DNA from 3 places in the Rossellomorea sp. ABR4_004 genome. Region 2 is predicted to be linked to each of the others. Evidence: riboswitches for the same ligand, from Rfam matches in the RefSeq annotation. Region 2 holds a riboswitch; each other region holds the start of a gene.

Region 1 (4,533 bases), on a different contig from region 2:
ATCTGTTTCAATACACTTATGCAAGTATTAAATTGTCTTGTTGAATGATAGTAGATCCCTTTGACATGAAGCAATAAATTTTGTTCGAAAGGGGATAGAGAATAGTTTTTATTTTCGAACATGCCCAGGATTTCCTTGGCTTTTCCATGCTTGTTCAAAAATAAATAATATCTTGCCAGGAAAAGGTTGTATTGAATGATGAAGTCAGATAAAAACCTTAAAGGTTCCTTTTCAATTTCCCCTTTAAGTTGATGGATGTCATTGGTTCGAATCATAATAATCGCATCGTTCCATTCTGATAGTTTTGCTTGTAAGGAATGATAGCGGGAACATTCAACATCCATATTGATTCCAAGCTTCCTGGCAAGTAAATCAGTAATTTCACTTGAATACTCCGTGATGCCTCTTTCGATTTTACTAAGATGTGTGGTGGAACAGATACCCTGAGCAAGCTGTTCCTGTGTCAATCCTGAATCTTCTCGATGAAATTTAATTAATTTACCTTCAATCATAGTACACCCCGAGTGAACAGTTTATTTATCATTATAGGGAAATATCTTTGTTTGTTCTATAGATGGGGGACAAGACGGAGGTCTGAAGGCAAAAACATCCAAATCCAATGGAATCTGCGTTTCTAAACTGATTTTCTCTCTTGTTCATCCAAATCAGTCTGCACTTCTTTCACCAATTGAGGAGAATCTTGTATGATCTTCCCGATATAAATGAAACCAGCCACGGTAATCCCGGTCATGATCCAGCTGAAGGCTTGGCGGAGAATGATCCCTTTATCGAATGCTTCAACCCCGTACTCCAGGATAAGCCATGCATTAACAATTGCCAGAATCCCGCTTCTTAAGGCAAAACACAGGGTGATTATTTGAAAGATTCGAAAGAGAGGCTTTTTGTAGTAGAGTCGCTTACTAAAGGTCCGGTCGTATCCTTGAAGCTCTGCGAAGTCAAGTCCAAAGAAAAGGGAAATCGGTTTTCTGAACAACATGGTGATGAAGAAAAAAAGACTTAAAGCAGCGGCATAGTATACATTATTCCATAGGAGTTGGATGGAGGAACCAGCCAGTACGTCAATCAGAGTACCGACAATCAATGTGACTAAAATGAACAAGCCAAACGTATTTACTTTCTTCATTTCGATAAATCGATAAACCGTATAGATGATTCCTGGAACAGAGGAAAGGAGCATGGCATAGTAATCTCCAATGTAATCCCTCATTATGTTCCATACGAAAAGAGGTAGTGCTACATAAATCAACAAGTCCAATAAGACAAAATTTCTTTTCAACTTTATCCCTCTTCCTTTTTTTTACTGTTACTATTCATACGGACAAAAAGGGGAAGAAGTTTCACAATATGAATAATCTTTCCAAATGCGTACCAATTCTCATTTGAAAGTTAGAAGATAATTTCTTTTAAAACACTCAGAGCTTAGAAAACTCTGAGCATTATTGTTATATGAGTTAGTCAGTGACTCAGATATTGTTTATAAAATAAGCGCGCGATTCTTTCTATGCTCTTTCCGCAACGGAGCCGTTTTGAATAGTCTCGTTTCTTCTTCCGTTTGAGGAATGACCTTTGGTACCGGCTTCGGTTTTCCATCTTCATCAACGGCGACCATAGTCAGGAATGATTCCGTTGTAAGGGTTTTGACACTCGTTACGAGATTCGTAGAGTACACCTTTACATACACTTCCATTGATGTCCTGCCTGTAGAAGTGACGTATGCCTCAAGGCTTAGAGCATCGCCGACGGTGGCGGATGATAAGAAGTCGACGGAGTCAATCGAGGCCGTGACGACGACTGAACTGGAATGTTTCATGGCGGATAGGGCCGCAATCTCATCAATATAGGATAAAACCTTTCCACCAAAGATGGTCTGCATATGATTGGTGTCAGGCGGCAATACCAATTTTGTTTGGATGGTTCGTGAACGTTCGACTGAATAGGCTTGTTCCATTTTCTCATCTCCCTTGTTGTATTATGAAACAAAAAAGCATCTTCTTTTGAAAAGAAGATGCGGCTATTCCTGGTAAACGTTCTGAGGACTGTGATTCCTCTTGTGACGTCTCATTAGCGCAACACCCTCCTATCTCCCGTAGGAACTCTGTGTTCTTCTCAATTGGCAGGTCTCCTGGCTCAGCGTCAGCGATTTCGTATTCCTTCCCATTTCAGTTCGAAACAGTGGATCCATACGAATTCTCAGCTTTACAGTGGCGGGACCGCGTTGGACTTTCACCAACTTCCCTTTTAAGAAAATGAACTAAAGGTCATCTTCACCAATGAGCAATGGTTAAATTGTGAACGCTTATATTTTATCATAACCCTTAGTGAGTGAGGAGAAGGATTATGGTAAAATTTATAAACAAGTGCTCTTCAAAAAGGTAGTGAGGTCTGAAAAATGCAACAAGACAAAATACAAAGAAATCAAATCGATAAAGTAGTAGAGTATATCGATCAACATCTAAGCGAAGATTTATCCTTAGAACAGTTAGCCAAAGTATCAACCTATTCCCCTTATCACTTTCAGCGGGTGTTTAAAGGGTTGATCGGTGAAACACCGGCAGGTTATGTGAAAAGAATGCGCTTGGAAAATGCAGCACATATGCTCATTTACGAGCCACAGCTTCCTATCACACAAATTGCGTTCATATGTGGTTTTTCATCGTTATCCTATTTCACCTATTCTTTTCATGCTTACTTTAAAGCGAGCCCCAAAAGCTGGAGGGGAGGTGCCTACTTAGATCGCTTTCCACGTGAATATTTAAATAGCAAGAAATCTAAACCTTTCAGCACAAAAGTGAAAGAATTCCATCAGGAAGAATCCTATAATGAGTTTAAATGGCTGGATTTATCAAAAGTGAAGATTGCTTATTTTCCAGAGTGTTCAACCGTCAATCGATATCATATGGGCTCCTATATCGAAGGCATTCCAGAAACCTGGCAGGACCTATATCGTTGGGGAAATGCAAGAAGTTTATTTGAGGAGAGTCCTTTAATATTCGGTATACCAAAGAGCAATCCTTATATTACCCCTCCTGAAAAAAGCAGGTATGAATGCCGCATGGCAATCAAGGGTCTGGACTACGTAATAGATGACGAAGAAGTATTTTGTTTTCGTGGTGGAAAGCATGTGGTGTATGAATTCGACGAACCTGTAGACTATCAGGAAAGAGGCAGATTAATCGAGTGCTATTCAGAGCTATATAGTTATTGGCTGCCCCAAAGTGGATACAGGTATCTGGGGAACCCGGTAGAACTAGTAGTGATTGACAAGGTGGCGGGAACTCTCGAAATTGGTTGCAAGATTAAAGCGATCGCTTTAGCCATTGAACCGAATTAATGGAGGAATAGGAATGGTATTAGATCTGAATTTGCCCGCACTTTTAGCTGGCGCAGTGTTGTATATGGTATACGGTGGAATTTATTATTCGATTCTACTAGGGAAGAAAGACCAAGGGGGAACGGGCCCTATTAAGTACATAGTTGCAGTATTGGTAGCAGTTGTCAGCTCGTTCCTGGTAGGATTTCTCGTTCAAAAGACCGGAGCAGGTGGAATAGCTGGAGGAGCTTTGGTTGGTGGAAGCATTGGACTGCTTATTACTTTCGTTTATTTGAAAAATACTTTATTTGGACTACTGTCAAAACGTATGTTTTTTATCGCAATAGGAGATCATCTTGTTATCTTTACCGGACTCGGGGCAGTACATGGACTGTTCTTATAGCTTGAATGCTTGAACCATTTACAGGTTCAGGCTTTTTTATATAAAATAGGGAATTCGCCCAATTTATTGAAACTTTTCGTAATCTTTTCCGTAGATAGTATTGTAGCTAGCACTTTTATTTTAAATTAAATCAGATTTCATGCTGGTTTAAACAAAATGTCGAGAGGGGTTGTCAGAATGCTAGGATCATTAAGTATTATCGGATTTTTCATGTTCCTTATTCCTGTTCTGGTTATCGCAGCGATTGCAGGAATTGCCTATTATTTCTGGATGAGATTTCGTTATCGGACAGCGAGATCGAACCAGGCACTGATCATTACCGGACCTAAACTGGGGGATCCTGAGAAGGAAACGAATATTTTCACCGACCAGGAAGGGCGTTCAATGAAAATCATCAGAGGTGGGGGGTACAGATTAAGACGTTTCCAAACATCCACACCTGTTAATCTTACATCCTTCCAATTAAAGCTATCGACACCGAGAGTATACACAAATGGCGGAGTACCGATCGTTGCAGACGCAGTGGCAATGGTGAAGGTGGCCGATACATTAAACGGGATTGCGAACTATGCCGAGCAGTTCCTTGGTAAGGATCAAAAAGAAATTGAAGATGAAATCATCGAGGTACTGGGAAGTAATCTTCGTGCGATACTTTCAAAAATGACTGTTGAAGACATTAACAGCAACCGTGAAAAATTTAACGCAGACGTATCAGAAATTGCCCAGAAGCAGCTGGATCTCATGGGCTTCAAAATTACGTCACTCGGGTTAACTGACATAAGAGATGCAGACGAAGAAA
Region 2 (4,533 bases):
GGTCGTTTTCAATCCTGACTTCCATGCATCTAAATGAAGAGACAGCAACTCTATCGCCTTGATGTCATTCCGCACATACAAATTAAACGATATTCCTTGATCTATATGTCGCTGTCTTTTCTCATTCTGTTTAATACTCCAGTGTTGATCTACGTTATATGCCGTTTTGTAATACCAGGTCGTCTTTGGTGATAAATCAGGTGCTGTAACAGGAATCTTATAATCTTTCTTTTCTTCCGAGTACTCTAATCTGAATAAAGGATCAATACTTGCTGTAGAACCGGCTATGATCGAAGTGGAGGAATTTGGCGCAACGGCCATTAAATATCCGTTTCTGATTCCTCCTGAAGAAACATCATCCCTGAGCGAATCCCATCTCGATCCGGAATATCCTTTCTTTGAAAAATACTCTCCAGTCGACCAGTCGGACCCACTGAAATATGGATAGGAACCCTTTTCTATGGCTAATTCATGACTTGCTTTGATCGTGTAATAAGCAACATCCCCGTATAGTGAATCACAATATTCAACTGCTTCATCGCTCTCCCATTTCAAGCCTTTTAATGCAAGGAGGTGATGCCAGCCAAAGGTTCCTAATCCAATCCCTCTATAGCGCTTGTTTGTCAGTTGGGCTTGCAGGACTGGAAGTTTATTAATATCTATGACATTATCAAGTAATCTCACTCCTATGGACACGACTCTCTCCAACTCATCATCCATGATTGTTTTGGCTAAAGAAACAGATGCCAGATTACAGACGACATAATCACCTGGAGATTTATAGGTAATGATTTTCCCGTCCTTGATAACCTCTTCTTCCATGACGGTCGCACTCATATTCTGGGCGATTTCCGTACATAAATTACTACAGTAGATCATCCCCTTATGCCCATTGGCATTTAGCCGATTGACTGTATCACGGTAAAACATATATGGCGTTCCCGTTTCGAGCTGGGAAATCATGATCCGCTTAAAAATTTCAATTGCTGGAACCTTTTCCCTGGAAAGATCAGGACATTCTACGCACTCCCAATACTTATCCCTGAACGAACCTTCTCCATCATACTCATCATAGTAATCTTCCAGGGAATACCCCATTACCATCTTCACTTCATGAGGATCAAATAAATACCAATCCCCTCTATTTTCCACTTGTTCCATAAATAAATCCGGTAAGCTGACCCCAGTGAAAAGATCATGAGTTCGCTGCCTTTCATCTCCATTGTTCAAACGTGTATCTAGGAAAGGAAATATATCCTTATGCCATACATCCAAATAAACAGCGATCGCTCCTTGACGTTGACCTAATTGGTCAACGGATACGGCTGTGTTATTTAATTGCTTCATCCATGGGATAACACCTGAACTTACTCCCTTGAAGCCCTTAATATTACTTCCCCTGCTCCGGACCTTCCCCAGGTAGATTCCGAGACCTCCACCGTTTTTACTTAGTGTGGAAACATCTGTATTGCTGTCATAAATACTTCTTAAATCATCGGCTACCGTATCAATAAAACAGCTCGACAGCTGACCATGGCTTTTGCCGGCGTTGGCAAACGTAGGAGTTGCAACCGTCATATACAAATTAGACAGGGCCCAATAAGCTTCTTCAATAAGCGACAGTCGTTTATCACGGGGTTCGTTCATAAAGAGTGTCATGGCAATGATCAGAAATCGCTCCTGAGGTAATTCAAGGATTTCCCCATCATGGGACTTAGTTAAATACCGCTCAGACAATGTGACGATTCCTATGTACGTAAACAGATGGTCTTTAGATGCGTCCATGATCCTCCCCAAAGAGTCAATTTCATCTTTGCTATATGATTCCAATAGTGCGGGCGTATATAGCTTCCTATCAGTCAATTCTTGAATTAATTCATAAAAGGAACTGTATAGCACGCTTTCCTCAACTCTCCTTGAATAGGCGATCGTACGATAGAGTTTCATTAAATATAATTCTGCAGCCACATACGTCCAATCAGGTTCATGTGCAGAGATTCGCTCGACTGCCGCGAGTATCATGAAATGATAAAGCTTTTCTTTGCTCAATTCAGATTGACCTTCTACATACTTAAAAGTCTTTTCATCGAATTCTTGAAAATGTAGTTGTTGAAAGCGACTGTGGAGATTTGTAAGAATCGCTTTTGCTTCCATCGTGATCCTTTGATCCTGCGATACGATTGACATCATTATTCCTCCCAAATTTATACAGTGTGGGAAGGATTCAAAAAAAGCCCATCCTTCTATGCGGATGGGCTTTATGTACGAAAGATATATGAATAGAAAATGCCTATTCCAATCCTCGCTTTATCCTCCCAATTCCCGAAGAAGATAACACGTGATAAACAAGGTAGGTCTCCTGACTCGTGCTTCACCCTACTCTAAGGCCTTCCCATCGTATATGACAGTGGCAGTTCCTTATTTCGTCAGCACTTACAGTTGCGGGGACAGTTCCGGATTCACACCGGATTCCCTTTTAAGTCCATTCAGACACCTTATTCACAGGTTATAATCAATATATAGTTTAATTAATCAAACAGAACACAAAATGTTGTGTTCTGTTTCATCATAAACGATTAAAAATGAATTTACAAGTGAAACTATTTATTTTGTTTAGATGTTGAAATCTGTTAATAGTATCACTCTATTACCCTTTTAAAGTCAAGAGATCTAACATGTTGAACGTATGGAAGGAAACCCCTCCCTTTGAAATATGCTTATAATTATTATTTTCCATGAAAAGTATAGTAGAAGATTGAATACTGCCTTCAAAAGGACACTAGTCAGCTGACACCTTCCTAAATGTTAGTTGAAGAAAATATAGCCAGTCTCTATAATTCAAATAGAAGGTTGTTTGACAGTATTCTTTGGTCCCCAATATTTTTTTATAGGCTGTTTAAATGGAGGAAAAAATCTCGATTTAAACAGCCTCTTTTTTAGCAACCAGGTCCAAGTCTTCTTACATTTTCATTTCTGCCCTGCAGTTGACGGACAGATGTAATCGCATACATTATAGTGAAAGAGGGACTATATTAGTAATGCACTGTATTTCAACCTCATTACAATCTATATTTTTCAGCTTAAATACTTTCTTTTTACGGGCTTTTCCTTTAAAATGCGCATTAAGTGATTTTTTTCGAAATCACACCTTACTTCTGAAAGGAGTCTATTATGAAAAAATTATTAACGACTTTACTATTGACATTATTAACGATTGGACTAGCCGCTTGCGGTTCGAATGAGGAGAGCCAAAAACAAGCTGACGATAAAGCGAAAACAGAAGAAAAAAGTGATGGACAGGCTCAGGAAGAACAAGCGAAGCAAATGGAAGAAATGCAGAAAAAAATGGATGAACAAAAGATTGAAAAAGATAAAATCGTTGCCATTGTAAACGACGAAAAAATTAAAGGTGAAGATTTCAATAACGTATTGACTCAATCACAAATGCAATATCAACAGATGGGGCAAGACCCAACAAGTAAAGATGCAGCAAAGAAAATCAAGGAACAAACAATTGATAGCCTGGTTGGACAAACACTCCTAATGCAGCAAGCTGATCAAAAAGGATATAAGGCATCAGAAGATGAAATCAATAAGCAACTGGAAGAAGTTAAAAAGCAGTACGGTGATGAAAAGAAGTTTGAAGATGCAATGAAAAAAGCCGGATTCACGATGGATGAGTTAAAAACTCAAATCGCTGAAAACATCAAATACACAAACTACGTTGAGAAAGAAATCAAAGTAGAAGAAGTCTCTGAAGATGAAATGAAGAAATTTTACGATCAGTACGCAAGTCAGCAAGGTCAGGGTGAATCAAAGGAAGCACCAAAATTTGAAGAAGTTAAACCTCAAATCAAGACTCAATTAGAACAACAGAAAAAACAAGAAAAGCTTGTTCAACATGTAGAAGATTTAAAGAAAAATGCAAAAGTTGATATTAAAATCTAAAGCTCCACCAAAGAAAGCCACCTGCAGATCGGTGGCTTTCTTATTTTCTATCCCCAATGTTTTAGTCTGCTCACAAAGGGTATGGTACAACAACGAATCATTAAGGGAGGATGATAGATAATGACGAAGAGGACCAATGACAATCCTGAACAAATCAATAGAGATCATGACGGCATTCTCGATCAGCATGAAAGTGAACAAAACGTGGATCCAATTCCCCTCGATGACTTAAAAAAAGAGCAGCGGGACGAGAAGAATAAGCATCATACGAAAGATGACTCATCAAGCAAAGAATAATAAGGTAATCAAAAGCCCTGTGGGATTCCCACAGGGCTTTCGTTCTTCTTATTTAGATAACCAATCCGTATGGAATGTCCCTTCCTTATCCACACGCTGATACGTATGTGCTCCAAAGTAATCACGTTGGGCTTGAAGGAGGTTAGCAGGAAGTGACTCTGAGCGATAGCTGTCATAATACGCTAAAGCACTCGCAAGACCTGGTACAGGTATACCTAATTTAATGGCTGTAGCCACCACTTCTCTCGCTTCCTCCTGATAGTTTTCAACGATTTCCTTGAAATATGG
Region 3 (4,533 bases), on a different contig from region 2:
ATCCATTAATGGAAGCAGACCCGTCATGGCTTTTAACAGCGTCGTCTTTCCACTTCCGTTAGGTCCAAGAATCCCAAAGAATTCTCCTTTATCTATATGAAAATTCATGTCTTCCACGATTATTTTATCGTTATATCCTACTGTAACACCGTTTACATCTATCATGATGAAATCCCTCTTTTCTTCAGGAGAATATAAGCGAACATCGGGGCACCAATAAGAGCTGTTATCACTCCAATCGGAAGCTCGGTTGGTGCAATGATGGTTCTTGAAATGAGATCAGCCAACACGAGAAAGCCTCCCCCAACAATGATGGACAAAGGAAGTAAGTGTCTATGGTCATGCCCTACTATCCTTCTTAGAAAATGAGGAATTACGAGCCCCACGAATCCAATTGTACCTGATACGGCGACAGCCGCTCCCGTCAGGATACTTCCAGCAATTAAGATAAGGAGTTTTCTTTTTTGTACGGATATTCCGATGTGATGGGCTTGTTCTTCACCAAAGCTCATGCCATTCAGTTCCTTGCCATTGAGGAACAAAACGATCACTCCAATTAAGAAAAAGGGGAATATTATCGTAATGTAATCCCACCCTCTCATGGACACGCTTCCAAGAAGCCAACCGATGATCTGTCTTAATTCCTCTCCCGTTAGGGCAATCATTAAGGATATAAAGGAACCTAAAAAAGAGCTGAAAATAATTCCAGTCAATATGATGGTTTCAACCTTCATAGTTCTTTCAACCTTCTGTGCAAACCATAATACGAGGAAGACGGTTATAATCGAACAAAGAATACTGAGAAAGGGAAGCGTAAACTTCCCAATGAACGGAATGCTCCAATTAAAGAACAACGTAAGAACAGCTCCGACCGATGCTCCTGAAGACACACCCAATGTATATGGATCAGCCAGCGGGTTGCGCAATAGTCCTTGAAAAGAAGCTCCTGCAATTGCCAGGGAGCTGCCAACCAATAATGCCAGTAATACTCTGGGCAATCTTATGGAGTACACGATATTTGCAAACATTGGATCAATTTCTCCCGGTATAGGGAATCCAAACCATTTAGCTCCAACGATGAACAGAATATCCATCGGTGGGACAGAGACGGTTCCGATCGAGATGCCTGTAAAGAGAGCGAAAAGTAAAAACGTTACAGCCAACCCGTATGTTATCCATATTTTATTCTGCAAATAACTCCGGATAGATCGACTTTGCAATTTCCTCTACTCCTTCAACTAATCTCGGACCGGTACGTGTGACTAGATCTGAATGTACGTCATGGACATCTTCATTTTTTACAGCGGTTACATCTTTCCAACCTTCTCGGCCCATCACTTGTTCCTTAGGATTTTCACTATAAAAACCATAGGTTGTAATGATGACGTCCGGATTGGAAGCGATGACTGCCTCTTGGTTAACCTGAACCCATCCGTCCTGTTCACTCATTACATTCTCAGCATTTACAAGCGATATCATTTGATCAATGAAAGTATTTTTCCCTGTCGAATATATGTCAGGAGAAGGTGAAACCTCTACATACACTTTTTTCTTTTCAGTTACTCCACTGACTTTTTCCTTAATGGATTCTAGATCTGCTTTCATCTCAGAAATGACGGATTCAGCTTCATCTTCCTTGCCGACCAATGTGCCGATGTTTTTCATCGTGGTGTACACTTCTTCAAAGCTATTGGCATCACGTACGATATATATCTTTACCCCTGCACTTCGAAGCTGTTCTAACCCTTCTTCTGCCGACACAGCAGTGGACTCATGAGCAAGAACTAAATCCGGATTCAGACCGATAATCTTCTCAACGTTAAATTCCATTCCACCTATTTTTTCTTTGTCCGCCGCTTCTTTTGGGTAATTATCAAAATCTGAAACCCCTACAATTTCCTTATTCAACCCTAACTCGAATAAAATTTCTGTGTTACTTGGAATCAATGAAACAATATGCTTAGGTTGCTCATCCAGCGTGACTTTATTATTCAAGGCGTCGTTTACTGACAAAGGAAAAGCAGATTGTCCCTGACTTGTTTCCCCGCTATTTTTATTCTTTTCTACACTTTCACCGTCAGTACCGCAAGCTGAAAGGAGTCCTAGAGATACTATTAGTACAAGAATGATTTTGAATGTGTGTTTCATACGTTTTCCTCCTGTAAATGAACTTATTCCCAGACAAAAAAACATCTCCAGTAGGACTAGAGATGCTGTGTAAGATGCATAAAAGGCTTTATACCATTAAACATGCACTTTACACCTTTCTATCCGCGTAGATGTGGTGCGAAAGAAATCAGGCAGGTCTCCTGGCTCATGGTTATTGTTTGCTGCACCTTCCCATACCCATTGATACAGTGGCATTCATACAGCTCACTTCCATTTACAGTGGCGGGACCGCGTTGGAATTACACCAACTTCCCTATTATGAAGCAAAGAAGTATCGTCACTTCCGCTTCACCTGATCTCATGTCATATGTAATTATTCCGTTCAACAGAATTATACACAAGATTCTACGGATAGTGAATGAAATTTAAAAACTTTGCTGGAAATAGCTGAAATACTTCTTTTCAAAACATTTTACGGTGCAACCTATTGAGCTGAAAGATTGTCCCCTCCATTCTTTCGTGATAAAATCTGTTTCAAGCAATCGCTTTACTGCTTTAGAGAAGCACATATGGTACAGGAGGTTCAGCAATGAATGAAAAAAAAGAAATCGCTACCTTTGCAGGTGGTTGTTTTTGGTGTATGGTAAAGCCATTTGATGAATTACCGGGAATTATTGATGTCGTGTCAGGTTATTCAGGGGGCCACCTTGAAAATCCAACTTATCAAGAAATAAAAGCAGGAAACAGTGGACATTACGAAGCTGTTCAAATCACATTTAATCCTGATTTATTCCCATATGAAAGATTATTAGAGCTATACTGGCCTCAGATTGATCCAACCGATGATGGCGGACAATTCCATGACCGAGGGGATCAGTACCGCACAGCTATTTTCTATCATAATGAACACCAAAAACAATTAGCTGAAAAAACGAAGAATGATATCGTTGACAGTGGACGATTCAATAAGCCTATCGTCACAAACATTCTTCCTGCCTCCACTTTCTATCCGGCAGAAGAATACCATCAAAAATTCTACAAAAAAAATCCGGATGAATATAAACAAGACCGGGCAAAATCAGGACGCGATCAATTCATAAATAATCATTGGAAGAACTGAATAGTGGGATGAAAAAATACTCCTTTCGCCAAACTAATGGCAGGAAGGAGTTTTTGTATGAAGAAAAATGAGAAAAATACAGAAGACAAAGAGCAGGTAATCGGGTTTGAAGGTCCAGGGAAAGTCGTCAATTTCTTTGACCCCTATCCTGATGAAGATGAAGAGAATGTAAATAACTCGGATACGGTAGATAATCATTCTTCAGAAAAGCAGTAAAAACAAAAAGGTGAAGATTATCTAAATTTAACCTTCACCTTTTCATATTAACCAATGAATCGATTCACCTTCACTTGCTCATTAATGATCAGTTCCGCCGTCAGTTGTCCTGAAAGCGTGACCATCGGCACGCCTCCACCTGGATGGGTTGAACCTCCCACAAAGTACATATTTGAGAGCACTCTGCTCTTATTTGGAATCTTGAAGCCTCCGTTAAGCTTTCGGTCTGTGACAGTACCATAGATCGATCCGCTATTCGCCCCATAAAGGGTTTGAAGGTCGTTAGGGGTGAAGGTATATTCATATTCAATATGTTCCCTTAAATTGGTTACACCCATTTTCTCCAGCTTATCCAGTACTTTGAGTCGATAAGACTCTTTGTATTGAGTCCAATCCTCGCCCTCTTTTAATGGTGGCACGTGTGTCAACACAAACAGGTTTTCTTTTCCTTCAGGAGCTTGTGTGGGATCCGATTTCGACGAGATCCCAATATAAATCGTCGGATCATCAGCCAGCTTATTCTCATCAAAAATTTGCCTGAATTCTTTTTTTGGATCCTTACTGAAAAAGAAGTTATGGTGAGCAAGATGATCATATTTACGGTCTACCCCTAGCAGCAGAACCAACCCTGAAACGGTAGGGGCATACTTGCTTAGTTCCCCGACTTCCTTAGGAGACTCATGATAATCAGCCAAAAGAGATTTATAGCAAGGAATCGCCTCTAAATTTGATACCACGATGTCCGCCATCAGCTCTTCTCCTATTTTCGTACGTATTCCTTCTGCACGGCTGCCAGTGGTAAGGATATCCTCAACTTCACAATTTAAGCGAATCTCTACATCGAGTTCCTCCAACACCTTTGCCATTGCCTCTGCAATTTTATACATTCCGCCTCTTACGTAATGGACTCCCATCCCCAACTGAACATGTGTAAGCTGTGACATGATGGCTGGTGCATGGTAAGGTGACGAACCGACATACATGATCAGGAAATTAAACAGCTGCTGCAAATGCTTGTCTTTAATGAATTTACGATTTGCTGCATCCATGGATTTCATCGGATCCATTTGCAGTAATTCTTTGACCGG

Evidence for each region. A riboswitch is a leader RNA that binds a small molecule or an ion and turns the genes downstream of it on or off. The one in region 2 is predicted to bind cobalamin.
Region 1: another riboswitch for cobalamin. It lies ahead of ACXAF2_RS13720 (acyl-CoA thioesterase); the one in region 2 lies ahead of ACXAF2_RS19770 (ribonucleoside-diphosphate reductase subunit alpha).
Region 3: another riboswitch for cobalamin. It lies ahead of ACXAF2_RS01400 (ABC transporter substrate-binding protein); the one in region 2 lies ahead of ACXAF2_RS19770 (ribonucleoside-diphosphate reductase subunit alpha).

The regions. Positions count from the first base shown of each region.
Region 1 covers NZ_JBSWVM010000002.1:160,379-164,911, reverse strand. Annotated here, with positions in the region: gene ACXAF2_RS13730 (helix-turn-helix domain-containing protein) at 1-512, opposite strand, end outside; gene ACXAF2_RS13725 (VC0807 family protein) at 635-1,297, opposite strand; gene ACXAF2_RS13720 (acyl-CoA thioesterase) at 1,496-1,969, opposite strand; cobalamin riboswitch at 2,117-2,308, opposite strand; gene ACXAF2_RS13715 (AraC family transcriptional regulator) at 2,411-3,352, shown strand; gene ACXAF2_RS13710 (DUF1761 family protein) at 3,366-3,734, shown strand; gene ACXAF2_RS13705 (flotillin family protein) at 3,912-4,533, shown strand, end outside.
Region 2 covers NZ_JBSWVM010000003.1:555,834-560,366, forward strand. Annotated here, with positions in the region: gene ACXAF2_RS19770 (ribonucleoside-diphosphate reductase subunit alpha) at 1-2,187, opposite strand, end outside; cobalamin riboswitch at 2,333-2,513, opposite strand; gene ACXAF2_RS19775 (SurA N-terminal domain-containing protein) at 3,172-3,948, shown strand; gene ACXAF2_RS19780 (hypothetical protein) at 4,069-4,245, shown strand; gene gndA (NADP-dependent phosphogluconate dehydrogenase) at 4,294-4,533, opposite strand, start outside.
Region 3 covers NZ_JBSWVM010000001.1:245,412-249,944, forward strand. Annotated here, with positions in the region: gene ACXAF2_RS01390 (adenosylcobinamide amidohydrolase) at 1-165, opposite strand, end outside; gene ACXAF2_RS01395 (FecCD family ABC transporter permease) at 162-1,220, opposite strand; gene ACXAF2_RS01400 (ABC transporter substrate-binding protein) at 1,183-2,148, opposite strand; cobalamin riboswitch at 2,283-2,480, opposite strand; gene msrA (peptide-methionine (S)-S-oxide reductase MsrA) at 2,699-3,229, shown strand; gene ACXAF2_RS01410 (hypothetical protein) at 3,287-3,445, shown strand; gene ACXAF2_RS01415 (phytoene desaturase family protein) at 3,493-4,533, opposite strand, start outside.